Regions from separate parts of the Micromonospora sp. NPDC049274 genome, predicted to be linked through region 3. Evidence: riboswitches for the same ligand, from Rfam matches in the RefSeq annotation. Region 3 holds a riboswitch; each other region holds the start of a gene.
What was found. A riboswitch is a leader RNA that binds a small molecule or an ion and turns the genes downstream of it on or off. The one in region 3 is predicted to bind cyclic di-AMP.

Region 1 (6,831 bases), on a different contig from region 3:
ACCTCACCTCGACACAGGAACTTGAACATGAAGCGCACCGCCACGTCGACACCCAGCTCCTCGGCCAGCTCCCGAGCAGCGGCCGCCTGATACGACTCACCGACATCCACGGCCCCGCCGAAGCTCACCTCGTAGTAGCCGGGGAATCTGGAAAGGCCCTCAGCGCGTCGATACACCAGAATCCGGCCCCGCTGATCCCGGCAAATGGTCGTCGCGATGCGGTGCAGCCAGCCGCGACGGACAGCCTCGCCTCGGTCCACCACTCCCAGGACCCGGTCCTGATCATCGACCCGCTCCACGAGCTCATGCACAACGCACACAATCCCAGATCCGGGTCGCAGCGCGGGCCGCAAGGAGTTCGGCTACCCGACGGCGATGGCGCCCCGGCACTACGTGCTGTGCGCCCAGGCACCGGCCGATCCGGCCGACCTGTCCGGCTGGCAGCGCCAACCCGTCCTGGCCGAGGGGGGCGGTCGGGAGGTCACGGCGGTCTCCGGCGGCGAGCCGGTGCGACGCATGATGGAGACGCCCGCCGATCCGGTCAATTGACAGACATCTATTATCGCGGTCAACTGGCGAGACCCGCATCCCCCGGCTCACCCAGGAGGGCCCTCTTGCGTACGCTCCTGACCCTCGCCGCGGCCGCCGTCTGCGCCGCCGGTGCACTGGCCGTCCCCGCAGCGGCGGCGCAGGCCGATCCGGCCGGCACCGCCCCGACCGGCGCGACCGTCCCGGCCGACGCCTGCGCCGGTACCGTCCAGATCCAGTCGCTCACCTTCAACCCGCCCCGGGTGGTTGCGGGCCAGGTCGTCAGGGCCACGGCCGTCGGGCAGAACTGCACCGCCCAACAGCAACAGGTCTCCACGGCGATCTACGGCCGGTTCGTCGGCTCCACCCCCGGCATCCCCACCGGCTGCCCGGCCCTCCCCTCGCTGCCCGGCTGGACGGTCACCGTCGATCCGGGCGCGACCTTCAGCTGGCAGGAGGGTTACCACGTGCCCTCCGGCTGTACGGCCACCGGTCTGCAGGTCACGGTCTGGGTAGAGGACGACGCCACCGGCGGCGAGCTCACCCAGACCGCCACGGTGCCGATCGACCCGCCGCCGGCGGCACCCTGCACCGTGAGCTACCGCACCGGGAGCGAGTGGCCGGGAGGCTTCACCGCCCAGATCACCATCAAGAACACCAGCACCGTGCCGGTCAACGGTTGGACGCTCGGCTTCACCTTCCCCGGTGACCAGCACATCGACCAGTCCTGGTCCGCCACCGCCCAACAGAGCGGTGCCACCGTCACGGCCCGGAACGCCAGCTACAACCCCCTGGTGGCGCCGGGCGCCTCGGTGGTCTTCGGCGTCCTGGGCACCTGGCAGGCCAGCGACGCGGTGCCGATCGCGTTCACGCTCAACAACGTCAGCTGCGCCGCCGGGTAGCCCGCGCACCGGACCGCCGCACATGAGTGGCTATGCGGGCGAGGCACCGCTCGCGTCGTGGGCGCCCCGGCGCCAGCCTGCGAGACATCATGGCCCGGATGGGCCACGAAAGTCCCCATGCGGCGCTGATCCATCAGCAGGCCAATCGGGAGGCCGACCAGGTCATCGCCGACGCGATCGACAAGGCCGTCAGGACGGCCCGACGCAAGCCGAGCAGGCGTCGGACGCGACCGCCCGCCGAGGACGACGGGACGGGCGCCGAGGCGGGCTGATGGCACAGCGCCCCGTTGCAGCCATCCAGAACGACGGAAGCCCTGAGCGGGACCATCGGTCCTGACCAGGGCTTCCGTGCGTGGAGCGGGTGACGGGAATCGAACCCGCACTGTCAGCTTGGGAAGCTGATGTTCTGCCATTGAACTACACCCGCAGGCGGCACCACTGTACCTGAGGCACCGGGCCGGTGCACCCAGGTACCCCCGCGCACCCGTCCCACCACCCGCCGAGGCTGGGAGATGACGGCAGGTCGCCTCCGCACCACCTGCAGACACGAAAAAGTCTCCGCGCGGCAACATGTGTCCGTTCTCAAATGCGTCGATGGGTTGTAACGTCTGCCACACGTTCCCAGCCACGGCGTGACACACCCCCTGCCGCGCCGCGAGAAAGAGGTGGGCCCATGGGACTCCGTCCCAACCTGCTGACCCGGCGTGCCGCCGGTGTCGCATCGACGACCCTCGCGCTGCTGCTGAGCACCGCTGCCGTGGGCGTCGTTCCGGCTGCTTCGGCCTTCTCCGCGGCGCCTGGTGGCGCCTGCGCGGAGCCGACCGACAGCCACGCCGACGCCCGGGTGAGGCCCGGCGCGGCGAGCACCCACGAGCCCAACGAGCTGACCGCGAAGCAGGTCCGCGAACGCGAGGCCGACCTCGCGACGGCGCTGCGCGAGCGCGCCAACTTCCGCGCAGGCGCCACGACGCTTGCCACCGTCACCATCCCGGTGGTGGTGCACGTGATCCAGCGGGACAGCACCCGGGCCGGCGGCAACATCCCGGACTCGCTGATCACCTCGCAGATCAGCGTGCTCAACCAGGCCTACGCGGGCGGGACCGGCGGCGCGGCCACCGCCTTCTCCTTCCGACTCGACAAGATCAACCGAGTGACGAACCCGTCCTGGTACCCGATCGTCGACGGCTCGTCAGCGGAGCGCTCGATGAAGTCGTCGCTGCGGGTGGGCGGCAAGAGCACCCTCAACATCTACCTCGGTGAGCTGAGCGACGACCTGCTGGGCTGGGCGACCTTCCCGCAGCGCAAGCTCAGCAGCATGGACGGCGTGGTCGTGCTCAACGAGTCCCTCCCGGGGGGCGCCGCCACCAACTACAACCAGGGCGACACCGGCACCCACGAGATCGGGCACTGGCTGAACCTCTACCACACGTTCCAGGGTGGCTGCGGCGGCTCGGGTGACAGCGTGGGTGACACCCCGGCCGAGGCGTCACCGGCCTACGAGTGCCCGACCGGGCGGAACACCTGCTCGGCGACCGGCCTGGACCCGATCACCAACTTCATGGACTACACCTACGACTCGTGCATGTACCAGTTCACCCCGGGGCAGGCGAGCCGCATGCTGACCGCGTGGAACGCGTACCGCGCGGCGTAGCTCTCCTCGCGTACACCCGGTGCCGGCTCCGTCGCGACGGAGCCGGCACCGGCGTTTTTACCGGACCGGGCCCGCGGTCAGGCGGCCGTGCACTGGACGTCACGGCTGCGTCGGGTCGGGCGCGTCTGCGGTACGGAGAGAGGCGCGGCCGGCGCCGGCGGGGATTGCGGATCCAGCCAGACCCGCACTGCCGGGCGGCCCGGAGTGACACCCGGAACGCCTGTGATGTGCTGCTCGCGACGGGTCAACATCGCCACGTCGACTGTGAACTCGAACAGCCGCCAGTCGACCTGCGGCTCGGCCCGGGCACTCTGCGCCAACCGGGCCACCCGGCCCGGGTCGGCGACCGGCCAGGCGTGGCCCGCCACGTACGCCTCGTCGTCGCTCTCCTCCGAAGGGAAGGAGTGCAGCGCGTAGCGGCCGTCCCGTTCGAGGTCACGACGCTTCGGCGAGTCGATGATGAAACAGAAGAGACCCTCGTCGGTGATGACCGGGGAGACCGGGTGGACCCGGGGCCCGCCGTCGGCGCGGACCGTGGCCAGATAGCCGAAGCCCGGCCCGTACTGCTGCAGGAGAACGCGGATCCCGTCGGCGAGGCGGGGCTCGTCGGCGGCGAATTCGGACCAGGAAGCCATGCGGGCATTCTATCGAACAAATGTACGAGGAGCGACCTCAACACGCTGGTCACCGCGGCCCTCGCTATGGTGGTCCGATGCTGCTCTCCGACCGTGACCTGGTCTCCGAGATCAAGACCGGCACGCTGGGCCTGGAGCCGTTCGAGCCCACCCTGGTCCAACCGTCCAGCATCGACGTCCGACTCGACCGACTGTTCCGGGTCTTCAACAATCATCTCTACACCCACATCGACCCGGCCATGCAGCAGGACGACCTGACCTCGGTGGTCGAGGTGCCCGACGGCGAGCCGTTCGTGCTGCATCCGGGGGAGTTCGTGCTCGCCTCGACACTGGAGGTGATCTCGCTCGGCGACCAGCTCGCCGGCCGGCTGGAGGGGAAGAGCTCACTGGGCCGCCTCGGCCTGCTCACCCACTCCACCGCGGGGTTCATCGACCCGGGCTTCTCCGGCCACGTGACGCTGGAGCTGTCCAACGTGGCGAACCTGCCGATCACCCTCTGGCCGGGCATGAAGATCGGCCAGCTCTGCATCTTCCGGCTCTCCTCGCCGGCCGAGCACCCGTACGGCTCGGTGGTCTACGGCTCGCGGTACCAGGGTCAGCGAGGGCCGACGCCGAGCCGCTCCTGGCAGAACTGGCGTGCCTGGCCGACGCGCTAGGAGACGACGAGGGCCCGCCGCGATGAGATCGCGACGGGCCCTGCTGCGTCCGGCGTCGGTCAGCCGGGACGGCCGTAGCTGTGGATCGGCCCGTCGTCGACCTTCTTCATCTTGACGGGCTGACCGGCCTGGGAGGCGTGCACCACCCAGCCGCCGCCGACGTACATGCCGACGTGGTGGATGTCGCTGTAGTAGAAGACCAGGTCACCGGCGCGCAGATCGCCCCTGCTGACGTTCTTGGTCACCCGGCTCTGCGCTGCGGCGTTGTGCGGCAGCGACACGCCGGCCTTCGCCCACGCGGCGAGCATCAGCCCGGAACAGTCGTACGAGTTCGGACCCTCGGCACCCCACACGTACGGCTTGCCGATCTGGGCGCACGCGAACTTGACAGCCGTGCCCGCGGCGCCGCCGGGGTAGCTGGCCGGGCAGGGCGCCGGACGCAGCGAACCGCCGCCGCCGTTGCCGTACACCTTGAGGCGCAGCTTCTGCAGCCTGTCGATCTCGTCGTTGATCTGCTTCTTCTTCGCCGCCAACTGCGCTTCGGTCCGGGTCAGCTGGACCACCATCTCGTCGAGCGGCGCCTTCTGCCGGGCCAGCTCGTCGCGGAGGTCGGCGACCTGCCGGACGTCCTCCTGCTGGTTGTGGGCGAACCGGTCGAGCATCTCGAGCTGCCCGACCACCTCGCTGGGCGACCGACTGCCGAGCATCGTGTTGACAGTCGACAGGTTCTCGCCCATGTACGCCCGCACGGCCAGCGCGCTGACCTTGGTCATCGCGGCGTCGACCTGGCGTTCCAGGGGCGTGATGCGAGCGGCGAGCGTGTCGGCCTGCTTGCGCTTCACGGCCAGGTCCGCGCGGGTGGCGTTGTGCCGTTCGATGACCGGTTCGAGCTTGTTCCAGTCGGCGTCGATCTGGCGCTCGATCTCGGCGACGGACGGGTCCGCGTGCGCCGCCGTGGCGCTGCCGGTCAGGACGACGGCGACGCCGACCAGGGCGGCAAGGGCGGTGGTGAAGCGGGACCAGCGTGGACGCGGCATGGTCGACGTCGGGTTGGCCGAGGCCGACCGTTCGGACGACGGCCGCGGGGCATGGAGGGCCACCGGGGTTCCGTACTCCTTCTTCCTGACCGCCTACCGGGTTAGCTGACGGGTTCGGGCGGGAAGTTGGCGCCCTACCGCATTGGCTGCGGATTCACCCCGGGGGAACCTGGGTCCCCGGCTCGCTCGCAAGCGACTCGGCGGTGTCGGTCCGTTACCGCCCGGCTGGGCAGACCTGCTACCGGGCCGACAAATGACCAGAGTAGAGACGGCCGTTACCGATCCGCAACCCGTACGGCCGTGACACTCCGTACCGATTGGAGGGGATCACCGAGAGTAAATGAAAGTTTCTTTCTGCACGCTTTGATAGATAGAAAGGTATTGACGCGGACTCCCGGCCGGCGCGAAGGTGACCAGACCGATACCAGCAATCTAGGGGGTTCGATGGAAAGTCCAACCCTGTCCGCCGGCCGGCGCGCGCTGCTCGTCGTCGCGGTGGTCACCGCAACGACAGCCGTACCGCTGAGCGCCGGTCCCGCCTCCGCAGCGCCGGCCGCCGACCGTCAACAGCAGTACGCCGCGGCGTCGACCGAGTACGGGGTGCCGGCCGCCGTACTGCTCGGCGTCTCCTACCTGGAGTCCCGCTGGGACAGCAACGCCGGCACCCCGAGCACCAGCGGCGGCTACGGGCCCATGCACCTGACCGACGCCCGCCACGTGGCCGCCCTACCCGCGCGCGGCCACCACGACGCCGGCACCGAGGATCCGCGCGGCGACGATTCCCGTGCCGTCCGGGCACCCGCACCGGCCACGGATCCCGCGCCGCCCAGCGCCGCGTTGCAGACCGTCGACGTCGCCGCCGCGCTGACCGGCGCCGCCCCCGAGGCGCTGCGCACCGACGCCACGACCAACATCCGGGGAGGGGCGGCGCTGCTGGCCGCGTACCAACGGGAGGTGGGCGCCCCGGTCGGCGCCGGCACCGACCCGGCCACCTGGTACGGCGCGGTGGCCCGCTACGCCGGCGCGGACAGCGCCGACGCCGCGGCGGCCTTCGCCGACGAGGTCTTCACCACCATCGGCGCGGGCGAGACCCGCGTGACCGACGACGGCCAGCGGGTCACGCTGCCGGCCCGCGCGGTACGACCCGAGCGTTCCTGGCTGGACCGGCTGGGCCTGCGACGACTCGCCCGCCCGGACGGCCTGGAATGCCCCCGGACCGTGTCCTGTGAGTGGATCCCCGCCCCCTACGAGGCGTTCGGCGACGGCGACTACGGCAACCACGACCTCTCCGACCGGCCCGCCCGGCAGAAGATCGAGTACATAGTCATCCACGACACCGAGGCGAGTTGGGCGACCACCCTGCAACTCGTCCAGGACCCGACGTACGTGAGCTGGCACTACTCGCTGCGCTCGGTGGACGGG
Region 2 (6,831 bases), on a different contig from region 3:
AACCTGGCTGCCGTTCACCCGAACGACGGCTGGGAGGCCACCGAGAAGCGCCTGGTCGCGGCCGGCGTCTTCGAGGGCTGATCCCCTCCCCCCACCACAGCACCACCGAACCGCCCGCCGGGAGTTCCCGGCGGGCGGTTTCGCGTCCGGGTTCAGGCCGGTTCGAGCAGTTCGACCTCGCCGGTGGCCAGGTCGTAGAGGCCGCCCACCACTGCCACCCGGCCAGCCGCGACCGGCCCGGCCAGCAGGTCGTCCTCGCGCAGCACGTCTACCGTGCGTCGAACGTGTCGGCGGATCGCCAGCGGGAGCACCGCCGGATCGTCGAGCCCGGCCTCGATGACCGCCGGGGCGATCTCGTCGACCAGGTGGGCCAGCGAACCGCCGGGCCGCTCCCCCGTGCGCAGCGCGTCCACCGTGGCACCCACCGCGCCGCACCGCTCGTGTCCGAGGACCAGCACCAGCGGTACGCCGAGCTGACCGACCACGTACTCGATGGAGCCGCACACCGCGCGGTCGAGCACGTGCCCACCGGTACGGATCACGCAGATCGCGCCGAAGGTCTGGTCGAAGATCGCCTCCAGCGGCACGCGCGAGTCGATGCAGCCGAGCACCACCGCGTACGGCTGCTGGTCGCCGGACGCGGCCGCCGCCGCGGCGGTGACGTCGTGGCCGTGGACGGGTTGGCCGCTGACGAAGCGCCTGTTGCCGGCGAGCAGCTCGGCGAGCGCGGCGCGGGGCGTACCGCCGGCCTGCCGCCCCTGCCCCACCGCCTCCATGCCGTTCAGCTTGGCTCGCCGCCGACGAACACGGGCGGGGTCCGGAATGTTCGCCCCGGCGCGATTGGCGGGGTCTCCTGGCGGGTAGCCGGTGTGTTACCGCCGGGTATCACGGTGCCGGTGGTGCCGGAACGGCTCGGGGAGGTGACGATGCCGGAGCGGTTCGAGGTCGGTATGCCCGACGGCGTACGGCTGCACGTGGAGACCACGGGACCGGCGGACGCCCCGGTCACGGCCGTCCTGCTGCACGGCTGGACGCTGGACGGGCGCAGCTGGCACCGGCAGCTCGACGCGCTCACCGACTCGTTCGGCGACGCGGTGCGGGTGGTCACCTACGATGCGCGCGGCCACGGCCGATCGAGTTGCATGACGTTGCCCACGGCCACCCTGGCCCAGCTCGGCGACGATCTGGCCGCCGTCCTCGACGCGGTCGCGCCGACCGGCCGGGTGGTCCTGGTCGGGCACTCGATGGGCGGAATGACGATCATGGAGTACGCCCACCGCCACCGGGCGCACTTCACCGCCCGTACGGCCGGCCTGGTCTTCGTCTCGACCACGGCCGAGGGGCACACGCACACCGTCTACGGGCTCTCGCCGCGCATCGCCCGGCTGATCCGGCTCGCCGAGACGACGGGCGCCGGCGTCCTGGCCCGGTGCGGCTCGTGGCGCGCACCCCGGGCGCTGTTGAACGCGTTGCAGCCGAGCATCCGGTGGATGCTCTTCGGCGACCGCTGCGATCCCTCAGACATCCGCCTGGTGACGTCGGCGGTGGCCCGCGCCTCGCTGCGCTCGATCGGTGGCTTCCGCGCCTCGATCGGCGCCCAGCACCGGCTGGACACCCTCACCGCGCTGGCCCACCTGCCGGCGGCCGCCCTGGTCGGTGACCGGGATCGGCTGACGCCGCCGCCGTGCGCCGAGTCGATCGCCGCCGCCCTGCCGGCCACCGAGCTGACCGTCTGCCCGGGCGCCGGCCACATGCTGATGATGGAGCGCCCGGACGAGGTGAACGCCGCGGTGACCGGCGTACTGGGTCGAGTGCTCGCCGCGTCGACCCCGGACGGACGCGACGCGCGCGCCGCCGGGACCTGTCGCTGAGCGCGTTCCCGCACCTCGGGCGCGGAGGGTCGGGCCGGGGGCCGTACCCTTCTGCGGTTGGCCCGCGCGGTTCGCGCCGCTTGCCGGCGACATCGAAGGAGCGTGCGTTGACCGACCAGACCGCCCTGGAGCAGGAGATCGCCGTCGAGCAACGGCACCTCGACCGGGTGTACGCCCGACTGGCCGAGCTGCGCCAGTCCGCGGTTCGGGCCGAACGGGACGGCTACCGGATGGCCCGGGTGGGCACGTTCGGGGCGCTTGTCGAGCGCGACGCGATGGTCTTCCACGCCGCGCAGCGGCGGCACACCCTCGACGCCGAGCACGAGGGACTGGTCTTCGGTCGTCTGGACCTGCGCGACCGGCAGGTGCTGCACGTCGGGCGGCTCGGCATCCGCGACGAGGACGCCACCACGCTCGTCGTCGACTGGCGCGCCCCCGCCGCCTCCGCGTTCTACCAGGCCACCCCGGCGCAGCCGCTGGGGGTGGTGCGTCGTCGCACCATCCAGTCCCGCTCTGAGCGGGTCACCCGGATCGAGGACGACCTGTTGGACCCGACCGCCGCCCCGGAGGGGATGACCGTGGTCGGTGACGGCGCGTTGCTGGCCACCCTCTCGCGAGCCACCGGTCGGGGCATGCGCGACATCGTGGCGACGATCCAGCGGGAGCAGGACGAGGCGATCCGGTCGCCCGGCTCCGGGGTGACGATCGTCGCGGGCGGGCCGGGCACCGGCAAGACGGCGGTCGCCCTGCACCGGGCGGCCTTCCTGCTCTACTCCGACCGCAGCCGGTACGCCGGAGGGGGCATCCTGGTCGTCGGACCGTCCACCGTCTTCGTCGAGTACATCGCCTCGGTGCTGCCCTCGCTCGGTGAGGACACGGCGACCCTGCACTCGCTGGGTTCCCTCTTTCCGGGCATGACCGCCACCCGCACCGACCCGCCCGAGGTGGCGGCGGTGAAGGGCTCGCTGCGGATGCGCCGGGTGCTGGAGCGCGCCGTCCGGGACGCGGTGCCGGGCGGCCCGGGTGAGCTGCGACTGCTCTACCGGGGGACGCTGCTGCGGCTGGACCGGGCCGAGCTGGACCGGATCCGGGACCGCGCGCTGCACCGCGGCGCCCGGCGCAACGAGGTCCGTCGGGCCGGCTTCGACGGGGTGTTCGCCGCGCTCTGGGCGCAGGCCCGTGCGGTCGGCATCACCCGACTGCCGGAGCAGCGGGCCTTCGAGGGCGAGATCGCCGAGCGGGCGGAGTTCCGGGAGTTCCTCAAGGCGTGGTGGCCGCGCCTGCACCCCCGGCACGTGCTCGGCTGGCTGGCTCGACCGGAGCGGCTGCGTCGGTACGCCGGCGGTATCCTCTCCGGCGCGGAGATCCGGTTGCTCACCGCGGCGTACCAGAGCCTGGACACCGCGGGTCTGACCATCGCGGACGTGGCGCTGCTCGACGAGTTGGACGCGCTGCTCGGTAAGCCGCTCCAGCCGGCGCGGGCCCGCCGCGACCCCTTCCAGCTCGCTGGCGGAGTCCGGGAACTGAGCACCGCCAACGACCGGCAGCGGGCCGCCCGGGCGGCGGCCCGGGAGCGCCCGGAGGACTACCGGGAGTACGCGCACGTGGTGGTGGACGAGGCGCAGGACGTCTCGCCGATGCAGTGGCGAATGGTGGGACGGCGTGGCCGTCTGGCCTCCTGGACGGTTGTGGGTGACCCGGCGCAGACGGCGTGGACCGGTGATCCGGAGGAGCTGACCCGCGCCCGGGACCAGGCGCTGGGCCGACGCAAGCGGCACGATTTCACGCTCACCACCAATTACCGCAACTCGGCGGAGATCTTCGCGGTGGCGGCGGCGGAGATTCGCCGGCTCTACCCGGACCTGTCGCTGCCGACGGCCGTCCGTTCCACCGGGATCGATCCGGTCGAACTGGTGGTACCGCCGGCCGGGCTGGAGACCGCGATCGTGGAGGCGGCGACCGGCCTGCTGGCCGAGGTGGACGGCACGGTCGGGGTGATCACGCCGGTCACCCGCCGCGACGAGGTCGCCGGTTGGCTCGGCACGCTCGGCGCGGCGAGGCTGCAGGTCGTGACCAGCCTGGAGGCCAAGGGCATGGAGTACGACGGAGTGGTGCTGGTCGCCCCGAGCGAGATCCGGGCCGATCCGGGCTCCGGCGTCCGGACGCTCTACGTGGCGCTCTCCCGGGCCACCCAGCGGCTCACCACCATCGACCCGACCGGCTGACCTGCCCGTTGGCGGTGTCGGCGGTCGGACCCGTCCGTACAGTTGCATACATAGCGATGTGAGCATACATTTGACCGGGTCCCGGGTGGCGACGGAGGGTGGATCTCGTGGGAGCAGGTCATGACCACCACCACGCGTCGGTCGCCAACGCCGCCCACCAGCACCGGGGCCGCCTCTGGGCCGCGTTCGGGCTGCTCGCCACCCTGATGGTGGTCGAGGGTGTGGCCGCCTTCCACACCGGCTCGCTCGCCCTGCTCTCCGACGCCGGGCACATGTTCACCGACGTGCTCGGCATCGGGATGGCGCTCGCCGCGATCACCGCCACCCGACGGGCCACCGGCGACCCACAGCGCACCTTCGGGCTCTACCGCCTCGAGGTGCTCGCCGCCCTGGCCAACGCCGTCCTGCTCTCCGGCGTGGCGGTCTACGTGGTGATCGAGGCGATCGGCCGGTTCGGCGACCCCCACGAGGTGCTGACCGGCCCGATGCTCGCGGTGGCCGTCCTCGGCCTGCTCGCGAACCTGGGCGCGTTCGCGCTGCTGCGCGCCGGCGCCCGGGAGAGCATCAACCTCCAGGGCGCCTACCTGGAGGTGCTCGGCGACCTGCTCGGCTCGCTCGGCGTGATCGGCGCGGCGCTGCTCATCACGCTCACCGACTGGTGGTGGGCCGACCCGCTTGTCGCGGTCGCCATCGGCGTGTTCATCCTGCCGCGCACCTGGCGGCTGGGGCGCGCCGCCGTCCGCATCCTGGTGCAGGCCGCCCCGGAACACCTCCAGGTCACCGCCGTGCACGATCGCCTGGCCACGGTGCCCGGCGTGGTCGAGGTGCACGACCTGCACGTCTGGACGCTCACCTCGGGCATGGATGTGGCCTCCGCACACCTGATCATGGCGCCCGGCGCGGAGGTCGGCGCGGTCCTCACCGCGGCGCGTACCGCCCTGCGGGAGGACTTCCGCATCGAGCACGCCACGCTGCAGATCGAGCCCGGGGCCGCCCCGGGTGCCTGCGGTTCGATCGAGTGGTGATCATCTACGTGACGGACAGACCGTTTCGCCGTCATTTTCGGTGGTGATGCGGCCACCTTCCGTCACATCGACTGCACGCGTCCCACCTGTCCCGGTAGGCTCGGTCCCGGCCACCACCCGGCGGCGCCCTCCCGGCGCCGGTGGCGGCCGCCGCCTAATCACCCGAGAGGGCGAACCGGGGAACCATGTTCCTGGGGTGCATCCGCGTCAGCGGTAGGGATCTTCCGTCCCGAACCCGTCAGCTAACCCGGTCGGCGGCTGACGGAAGGACATGCGTAGTGGCACCAGCACGACCACCTGCCGCCCGACTCGCGGCACTGATCGTCATGATGGTCACCCTCGGCGTGGCGGTACCGATCGGCGCCGCCACCGCCGCTCCCCCCGGCGGCCTGCGGGCCGCCGCGGCGCCCGACGGCGACGAGGAGGGCGGCACCCCCGCGCTGCGAGCCCAACTCGAGGCCGCCAGCAAGGGCTACCTGGACGCCAAGCGCGCCCTGGACACCTCCGTCCAGCGGCAGCGGCAACTCGCGGCCAAGCTGAAGACCACCGAAGCCGAGATGACCGTACGCAGCGGCAAGGTCGGCGAGATCGCCGGCGTGGCGTACCGCACCGGCCGCCTCAGCACCGTCTCGGCGTTGCTCAACACCAACACCCCCGAGGGCTTCATGGACCGGGCGGCCTCGCTGGACGTGGTGGCCGCCAACGAGGACCGGGTGCTGCGTGAGCTGCACGCCACCCGCGACGAGGCCAACCGCACCCGCCTCGCCCTGGACGGCGAGATCCGCGAGCAGCGCAAGCAGGTCGAGGTGATGGCCAAGCGCAAGGAGCAGGCCGAGCGGGCCCTGACTGTCGCCACCAGCAAGCCGCGCACCACCGCCGCCGACACCAGCTCCAACCGGGGCACCTCCACCGCCAACGCCCAGCCCGCGCCGCGAAACTCCGACGGCTCCTGGCCGTCCGAGTCATGCAGCATCAACGACCCCACCCCGGCCAGCGGCTGCATCACCCCGCGCACCCTGCACGCCCTCAACCAGGCCAAGGCCGCCGGCTTCACCCACTACGTCTCCTGTCACCGCTCCGGCGGCTCCGGCGAACACCCCAAGGGTCGGGCCTGCGACTTCGCCGCGGCGAAGGGCGGGTTCGGCGGTGACGCCACAGGCGCCGACAAGACGTACGGCAGCAACCTGGCCGCGTACTTCATCCGCAACTCCGACCGGCTCGCCGTGCTCTACGTGATCTGGTACAGGCAGATCTGGCTGCCCAGCAGTGGGTGGAAGTCGTACAGCGGAGGCAACGGCGACCCGTCCAGCGACCACACCAACCACGTACACCTGTCGGTGTACTGAGAGCAGCGACGTTTGTCTGATGATGCGATCGCATCTTTACTCACGGTAGCGGCAGTGGCCTCCCGGCAGTGCGGCCGGCGGCTGCGGCGACTGTTGCCAGGTCGTCGCTCGAGAAGCCGGCGCGGCTCAGCACCGCAAGCGATTTGTTTGTCGCCAGCGTGCACAACGCCAGCTCTGCCGCCTCCCGCTCATCGGCCCCCGCCGCCCGCAACGCCTGCTGCAGCATCGCTCGCAAACCGTCGATCATGGCGCGAACCGTCGCCTGGCCTTCCGCGTCGAGAGCCGGGAACTGCGTTGCCGACACCGTGAGCAGGCAGCCGTCGGGCACCGTCGGGTCGGCGATGCGGTTCAGGGTGACCTGCAG
Region 3 (6,831 bases):
GCCCGCTGACATAGGCACGCTCACGGGCCAGCGCGGCGACGACCCGCAGCCGGTGCGGGTTGGCCAGGGTGGCCAGCATCCGGACCAGGTCGTCGCCGGTCGGCGGTGAGGCGGCACTCATAACCAGCCCTTGCACATGCCAACAGAAGTTAGCAGGTAACAGCGCGCGGCGGTGCGGTCGACAGCGGAATCAGGGGGATCTCAGGGTTCCCGGTCCGGGACAGACAGCAACGCCGGGCCGGTGAAACTCACCGGCCCGGCGTTCTGCTACGTCGTACGTCAGCTCTTGAAGGCGTCCTTGATCTTCTCGCCGGCCTGCTTGAGCTTGGCCGTGGACTGGTCAGCGCGACCCTCGGCCTCGAGCTGCTCGTTGTCGGTGGCCCGACCGGCGCCTTCCTTCAGCTTGCCGGTCGCGTCCTCGGTGGCGTTGTTGATCTTGTCGTCGAATCCCATTGCCAACCTCCATTGCAAGCGTCGCTACGACAGCAGAGGTACCCCCGTCATCGCCGGCCCAACCATCACCATCGTCACAATCCGCGATCGGTGGCCGAGCGAAACCGACGCAGCCGCAGGCTGTTGGCCACCACGAAGACCGAGGACAGCGCCATCGTGGCACCGGCGATCATCGGGTTGAGCAGCCCGGCGGCGGCCAGCGGCAGGGCTGCCACGTTGTAACCGAAGGCCCAGAACAGGTTGCCCCGGATGATCCCGAGCGTGCGCCGGGACAGTCGGATGGCGTCCACCGCCGCATCCAGGTCGCCCCGGACGAGGGTGAGGTCGGACGCCTCGATCGCCACGTCGGTGCCGGTGCCCATGGCCAACCCCAGGTCGGCCTGGGCAAGTGCCGGCGCGTCGTTCACCCCGTCCCCCACCATCGCCACCGACCGCCCCTGCGCCTGCAGCCGCCGGACGACGTCGACCTTCCCGGCGGGCAGCACCTCGGCGATCACCTCGTCGATGCCCACCTCGGCGGCGACCGCCCGGGCCACTGTGGGATTGTCCCCGGTCAGCAGGACCGGGGTGAGCCCCAGCGCACGCAGCCGAGCCACGGCTGTCCGGCTGGTGGGCCGGACCACGTCGGCGACCGCGAGCACACCCCGCGCCCGTCCTTCCCAGCCGGCGACGATCGCCGTACGTCCGGCGGCCTCGGCGTCCCGCACGGCCCGGTCGACCTCCGGCGGTACGTCGACGCCGCGCTCGCGCAGCAGCCGGGGCCGGCCGACCAGTACGGCCCGCCCGTCGACGGTGCCGGTGACGCCCGACCCTTCGAGGTTGGCGAAACCGGTCACCGGGGGCAGCGCTCCGGCCTCGACGGCACCCGCGGCGACGGCCCGGGCGATCGGGTGCTCGGAGGCGGCCTCCACGGCCCCGGCGAGCCGAAGCAACTCGGCGCGGACCTCACCGCTCGCCGGCACGACGTCCACCAACGTCATCCGACCAGTCGTCACAGTGCCGGTCTTGTCCAGTACGACGGTGTCGACCCGACGGGTCGACTCCAGCACCTCCGGTCCCTTGATCAGCACGCCGAGCTGGGCGCCACGGCCCGTGCCGACCAACAGCGCGGTAGGCGTGGCCAGCCCGAGGGCACATGGGCAGGCGATGATCAGCACGGCCACGGCGGCGGTGAACGCGGCGGTCGGACCGGCGCCGGTGCCGAGCCACCAGCCGAGGGTGCCCACCGCCAGGGTGATGACGATCGGCACGAAGACGCCGGAGAGCCGGTCGGCCAGCCGCTGCACGGCCGCCTTGCCGCTCTGCGCCTGCTCGACGAGGTCGGCCATCCGGGCGAGCTGCGTGTCCGCGCCGATCCGGGTGGCGGTGACGACCAGCCGGCCGCCCGCGTTGATCGTGGCGCCGACCACGCCGTCGCCCGGCCCGACCTCGACCGGCACCGACTCACCGGTCAGCATGCTGGCGTCGACGGCGGACGTGCCCTCGTCGACGACCCCGTCGGTGGCGATCTTCTCGCCGGGGCGGACCACGAACCGGTCACCGACGGCGAGCCGGTCCACCGGGATCCGCGTCTCCACCCCGTCGCGCAGCACCGCCACGTCCCGGGCGCCGAGTTCGAGAAGGGCGCGCAGGGCCGCCCCGGCGGTCCGCTTGGACCGGGCCTCGAAGTAGCGGCCGGCCAGGATGAACACGGTCACCCCGGCGGCCGCCTCCAGGTAGATGGTGCCGGCGCCGTCGGTGCGCGTGATGTCGAAGCGGAACGGGTGCGTCATCCCGGGCATCCCCGCGTCGCCCAGGAAGAGCGCCCAGAGTGACCAGCCGAACGCGGCCAGGGTGCCCAGCGAGACCAGCGTGTCCATGGTCGCGGCGCCGTGCCGCAGGTTGGTCCAGGCGGCCCGGTGGAACGGCAGCCCGCCCCAGACCACCACCGGAGCCGCAAGGGTCAGTGACAGCCACTGCCAGTAGTCGAACTGCCAGGGCGGCACCATGGCCAGCACGACCACCGGCACGCTGAGCGCCACCGACACCCACAGCCGGGTACGCGGACCCCGCAGCGGGTCGGCCGGCTGCTCGGTCGTCGGCGGGGCCGGCAGGGCCGCCGTGTAGCCCGTCTTCTGCACCGTGTCGATCAGGTCGTCCGGGGTGACACCGTCGGCGTACCGGACCGTGGCCTTCTCGGTGGCGTAGTTGACTGTGGCGCTCACCCCGTCCATCCGGTTCAGCTTCTTCTCGATCCGGGCGGCGCAGGCGGCGCACGTCATTCCCCCGATGGCCAGCTCGATCCGGTTCGGCGCCTCGGGCAGGGGTCTGCTGGTGGTGGTCATCGTCTGGTCCCGTCAGTTGTGCCCGTGGCCGGGGGTGCCGTGCTCGGCGCCGCCGGTCGAGGACGGTCCACCCGGGGTGGGGCCGGCACCGGTCGCGGCGGCGTCGGCAACGACTGTGAACTCGGCGGTGTGCACCCGCCCGCCGTGCCGGAAGTCGAGGTAGAGCCGGTAGCTGCCGGCCGACGGCACCTCGGCGAGGAAGGTGACCTGCGGACCGGGTCGGGTGCGCCCGTCGCCGGGCGTTCCGTCCGGGTGGACGTGCAGGTACGCGAGATCGCCGCGGCGCAACGCCACCAGGTGCCCGTACGCCCCCAGGTAGGGCTCCAGGTCGGTGACCGGCCGCCCGTCCCGGCTGACGGTAAGGGTGAGTGGCGACGTGCGGCCGGGCTGCGGCGTGCCGGCCAGGGTGACCGTGTACCCGTCGACGGTGGTGCTGCTCGCCGGGGCGGGCAGCGGCCGTTCGGTCAACTCACCGGGGACCGTCACGTCCACCCCGAGGATCAGGGGCTCACCCCCGGTCGGGGTGAAGTCGGCGAACGCCCGCCACTGCCCGGGACCGGCCAGCGGGGTGTCGACCCGCCAGGTGCCGTCGGGAGCCAGGTCGGGGTGCACGTGGCGGAAACCGGACAGGTCCCGGCGGGCGACGATCAGGTGCATCCGCTTGTCGTGCGCCACGTCGTACCTGGTCACCGGGCGGCCGTCCGGTCCACCGACGCGGAAGGCGAACTCGCCTGCCGGGGCGGCCACCGGAACGAGTGTGTAACCCCGGTCGGAGACGAGCAGGCCACCGGGAACCCGATCGGTCACCTCGTCGTGGGTGGTGGGGCCCGAGGTGTGGGCGGCGCCGCCGTCGTGCCCGCTCCGGGCGGCCGGGGCGGCCGGGTCGACCACCCGGCCGATCCCGTACGCCGCGCCGAAGACCGCCGCGAGACCGAGGGCGAACCCGCCCAGCCTGGTCACCGTGTTCACCTCGAGCCTCCCGCTCACGCCTCGACGAGGTCGTAACCGGCCTCGTCGATTGCGGCCCGAACGGACTCGGTGGCCACGGGCTGCTCACTGGTGACGGTGACCCGGCCGCTGGCGAGATCCACCTGCACGTCGCGCACGCCGGCAATGGCGCCCACCTCGGCGCTGACGGCGCTGACGCAGTGCCCGCAGGTCATGCCGCGCACCTGGTACATCGTGTCGACCATCGAAGCTCTCCCTTCATCGTCCGCCAGCCTATACCCCCCAGGGGTAAGGCCGAGTCAGACCGGTGTCCGTTCACGTACCGGTACCCGGTGGGGGTATCCGGCAGGAAGGGACGGTACCATACCCCCCAGGGGTACGCTATCCTCGTCGTCATGACCGCTCCCACCCCGATCCGCGGGTACACCGCCAGCAAGGACCAGCTGCTCGCGCGGCTCCGCCGCGTGGAGGGCCAGGTCCGGGGCATCGAGAAGATGGTCGACGACGACCGCTACTGCATCGACGTGCTCACCCAGATCTCCGCGATCCAGGCCGCTCTCGACAAGGTGGCCCTGGGCCTGCTCGACGGGCACGCCCGGCACTGCATGCACGAGGGAGCGGCCGAGGGCCGGGCCGACGAGATGGCCACCGAGATGATGGCGGCCGTCGGCCGACTCATGAAGCGCGGCTGAGCCGGCAGACGGCTCCCGCCGTGACTACCATTTCCGACGATGGCCCACCGGTCCCCGCCACACAGTCGGGCGCCGGCACCGCCAGACAGCGGCGCCGGCACGTACCAGCCGGGCCGGCCGGTCACTGTGCGTGACCGCCCGTTCGTCAGCCAGCCATCCGATGCGCTCGTCACCGTGTTCGTCCGGCGGAGGTGAACCGCCCGGCCCGTCGGCACGTACCCCGCACCGGATCGTTGGGAGTCTCGCATTGGGTTCCGACCACAGCAGTTCCGCTCGCCCCGCCCCGCCCCGGGTACGACGCGCCGCCGTACCCCTCACCACCGGGCTGGCCGCGGCGGTGAGCGCGGCCGGGTCGACGCCGGTGCGGGGCGCGGACGCCGACGCCCTGACGCCGCGCCCCCGTGCGGACCGGACGGAGGCACTGGCCGCCCTCAGCTCCCCGCCAACGGGTCGGCCCGACGGGCCCGATCCGGAGCGGCGTCCACCCCCATCCACCGCCACCGCCCGGTGGCCAGAGCCGAACAGGAGCACGGATACGGCATGGTGACACTCCTCAGCGTGACCGGATCGGGCATCCCCCCTGAGAACCGCGTCACTGGTCACTCAACGCCATGGCGAAATGACGCTTTTAGTGGGTATCGGGACGTAGCTCAGGCGGTGGATTCTCGGGTAACCTCGCTGCCGGTCACCGACGAAGGCGCGCAGCGGCGCCTGCGGTGCCACCGCCCAATCGCCAACCGGCGAGCCGGGGACCCAGGCACGTGGGGTGAATCCGCGCCAGCGGTAGGGGCCACTTCCGCCCCGAACCCGTCAGCTAACCCGGTCGGCGGTCGACGGAAGGGAACATTGTGACGGCACCCCTACGCCGCTGGTTGACACCCGTGGTGGCCGTGCTCGCCGCGCTGACCGTGTTCGCCGGACCCCTCCCGGCCCACGCCGCCCCGACGACCCCCACACCGTCCGGGCACGAGCAGGAGGACGAGCCCAAGCTGCTCGACGACGTGATCGAGCAGACCAACCGGGACTACGTGGCGGCCAAGTCCAAGCTGGACCAATCCAAGAAGCGGCAGCTCGAGCGTTCGCTGGAGGTCGAGCGGGCCAAGGCCGACCTGGCCGCGCTGGCGCCGCAGGTCGCGCAGATCGCCGCCCAGTCGTACCGGACCGGGCGCGTCGGCGCGATCGCGATGCTGCTGGAGAGCGACGCCCCGGACTCGTTCGTCCAACGGGCCGCGGCGCTCGACGAGATGAACATGGTCAACGAGAAGAAGCTCGCCGAGGTCAACGCGGTCAAGGCCCGCGCCGAGCAGGCCAAGCTGGCCCTCGACGCGGAGGTCCGCGAGCAGCAGAAGCAGACCGCCCTGATGGCGAAGGACAAGCGCGACGCGGAGAAGTCGCTCGCGCTCGTCGGCGGTCAGGGTTTCACCGGCGGCCTGGTGGACGCCACCTCGCCGGTCGCCCGTATCGGCCCGGGTCGCACCGCCGACGGTGACTGGAAGCCGCAGTCGTGCAGCGAGAAGGACCCCACCACCTCCGGCTGCGTCACGCCCCGCACGCTGCACGCGTACAAGGAGGTCAAACGGGCCGGGTTCAACCGGTTCGTCGGCTGCCACCGCAACGGTGGCCCGTACGAGCACCCGAAGGGCCGCGCCTGTGACTGGTCGTTGCAGAAGAGCGGCTTCAGCCCGTGGCACAACAACGACACCCGCATGTACGGCAACAACGTCGCCGCGTTCCTCATCCGCAACGCCGACCGCCTCGGCATCTACTACGTGATCTGGAACCGGCAGATCTGGTTCCCGGCGACCGGCTGGAAGTCGTACAGCGGGCCGTCGAACCACACCGACCACGTGCACATGTCGCTGCTCTGACCCACCGCTCAGGAGTCCGAGGGCCGTCCCGCACCCCGCGGGGCGGCCCTCGCCCTGTCAGGCGGCGGTAGCTGCCGGGGCGTCCGCGGCGCCGGGTGCGTCGACAGTCGCGGCACCCGACGGTACGGGGGTCACCGGGCGCACCACACCGGCGGCGAGCCGGTACGACATCCCCACCACCGCCAACCGTCCCTGCGCCACCTCGGCCGCCAGCACGGGCGACTGCCCGAGCAGCGTTTCGACGGTTTGGGCGATGTGGATGTCGACGATGCCGTCGATATCGGTCACGCCCTCGGCTGTGGCGCGCCGCAGGCTGGGCAGTACGGCGTCGACCACCGCGGGAAGGTGCCCCGGGGGCGCGACGCCGGTGGCGGCCGCCTCGCGAGCAGCCTGTACGGCGCCGCACGAGTCGTGGCCGAGCACCACCACCAGCGGGGTGCCGAGCACGGCGACCGCGTACTCCACGCTGCCCAGCACCTCCGGGCCGGCGGTGTGCCCGGCCGTACGGACCACGAAGAGGTCGCCCAGTCCCCGGTCAAAGATGAT

Region 1: it holds a riboswitch for cyclic di-AMP, as region 3 does, so the genes downstream of both, AB0K10_RS07675 (NlpC/P60 family protein) here and AB0K10_RS18310 (hypothetical protein) in region 3, are expected to answer to the same signal.
Region 2: it holds a riboswitch for cyclic di-AMP, as region 3 does, so the genes downstream of both, AB0K10_RS14470 (hypothetical protein) here and AB0K10_RS18310 (hypothetical protein) in region 3, are expected to answer to the same signal.

The regions. Positions count from the first base shown of each region.
Region 1 covers NZ_JBFAQS010000003.1:274,938-281,768, reverse strand. The annotation lists gene AB0K10_RS07715 (NUDIX domain-containing protein) at 1-311, opposite strand, end outside; gene AB0K10_RS07710 (hypothetical protein) at 376-549, shown strand; gene AB0K10_RS07705 (cellulose-binding domain-containing protein) at 615-1,430, shown strand; gene AB0K10_RS07700 (hypothetical protein) at 1,529-1,702, shown strand; tRNA gene AB0K10_RS07695 (tRNA-Gly) at 1,784-1,857, opposite strand; gene AB0K10_RS07690 (zinc metalloprotease) at 2,104-3,081, shown strand; gene AB0K10_RS07685 (pyridoxamine 5'-phosphate oxidase family protein) at 3,159-3,716, opposite strand; gene dcd (dCTP deaminase) at 3,794-4,372, shown strand; gene AB0K10_RS07675 (NlpC/P60 family protein) at 4,432-5,409, opposite strand; cyclic di-AMP (ydaO/yuaA leader) riboswitch at 5,486-5,622, opposite strand; gene AB0K10_RS07670 (peptidoglycan recognition family protein) at 5,854-6,831, shown strand, end outside.
Region 2 covers NZ_JBFAQS010000006.1:294,953-301,783, forward strand. The annotation lists gene AB0K10_RS14445 (hypothetical protein) at 1-81, shown strand, start outside; gene AB0K10_RS14450 (carbonic anhydrase) at 153-776, opposite strand; gene AB0K10_RS14455 (alpha/beta hydrolase) at 927-1,871, shown strand; gene AB0K10_RS14460 (AAA family ATPase) at 1,979-4,096, shown strand; gene AB0K10_RS14465 (cation diffusion facilitator family transporter) at 4,204-5,121, shown strand; cyclic di-AMP (ydaO/yuaA leader) riboswitch at 5,263-5,394, shown strand; gene AB0K10_RS14470 (hypothetical protein) at 5,448-6,467, shown strand; gene AB0K10_RS14475 (TetR/AcrR family transcriptional regulator) at 6,508-6,831, opposite strand, start outside.
Region 3 covers NZ_JBFAQS010000009.1:40,052-46,882, reverse strand. The annotation lists gene AB0K10_RS18340 (helix-turn-helix domain-containing protein) at 1-121, opposite strand, end outside; gene AB0K10_RS18335 (CsbD family protein) at 280-453, opposite strand; gene AB0K10_RS18330 (heavy metal translocating P-type ATPase) at 528-2,777, opposite strand; gene AB0K10_RS18325 (hypothetical protein) at 2,790-3,746, opposite strand; gene AB0K10_RS18320 (copper ion binding protein) at 3,761-3,970, opposite strand; gene AB0K10_RS18315 (metal-sensitive transcriptional regulator) at 4,121-4,417, shown strand; cyclic di-AMP (ydaO/yuaA leader) riboswitch at 5,131-5,261, shown strand; gene AB0K10_RS18310 (hypothetical protein) at 5,266-6,285, shown strand; gene AB0K10_RS18305 (carbonic anhydrase) at 6,343-6,831, opposite strand, start outside.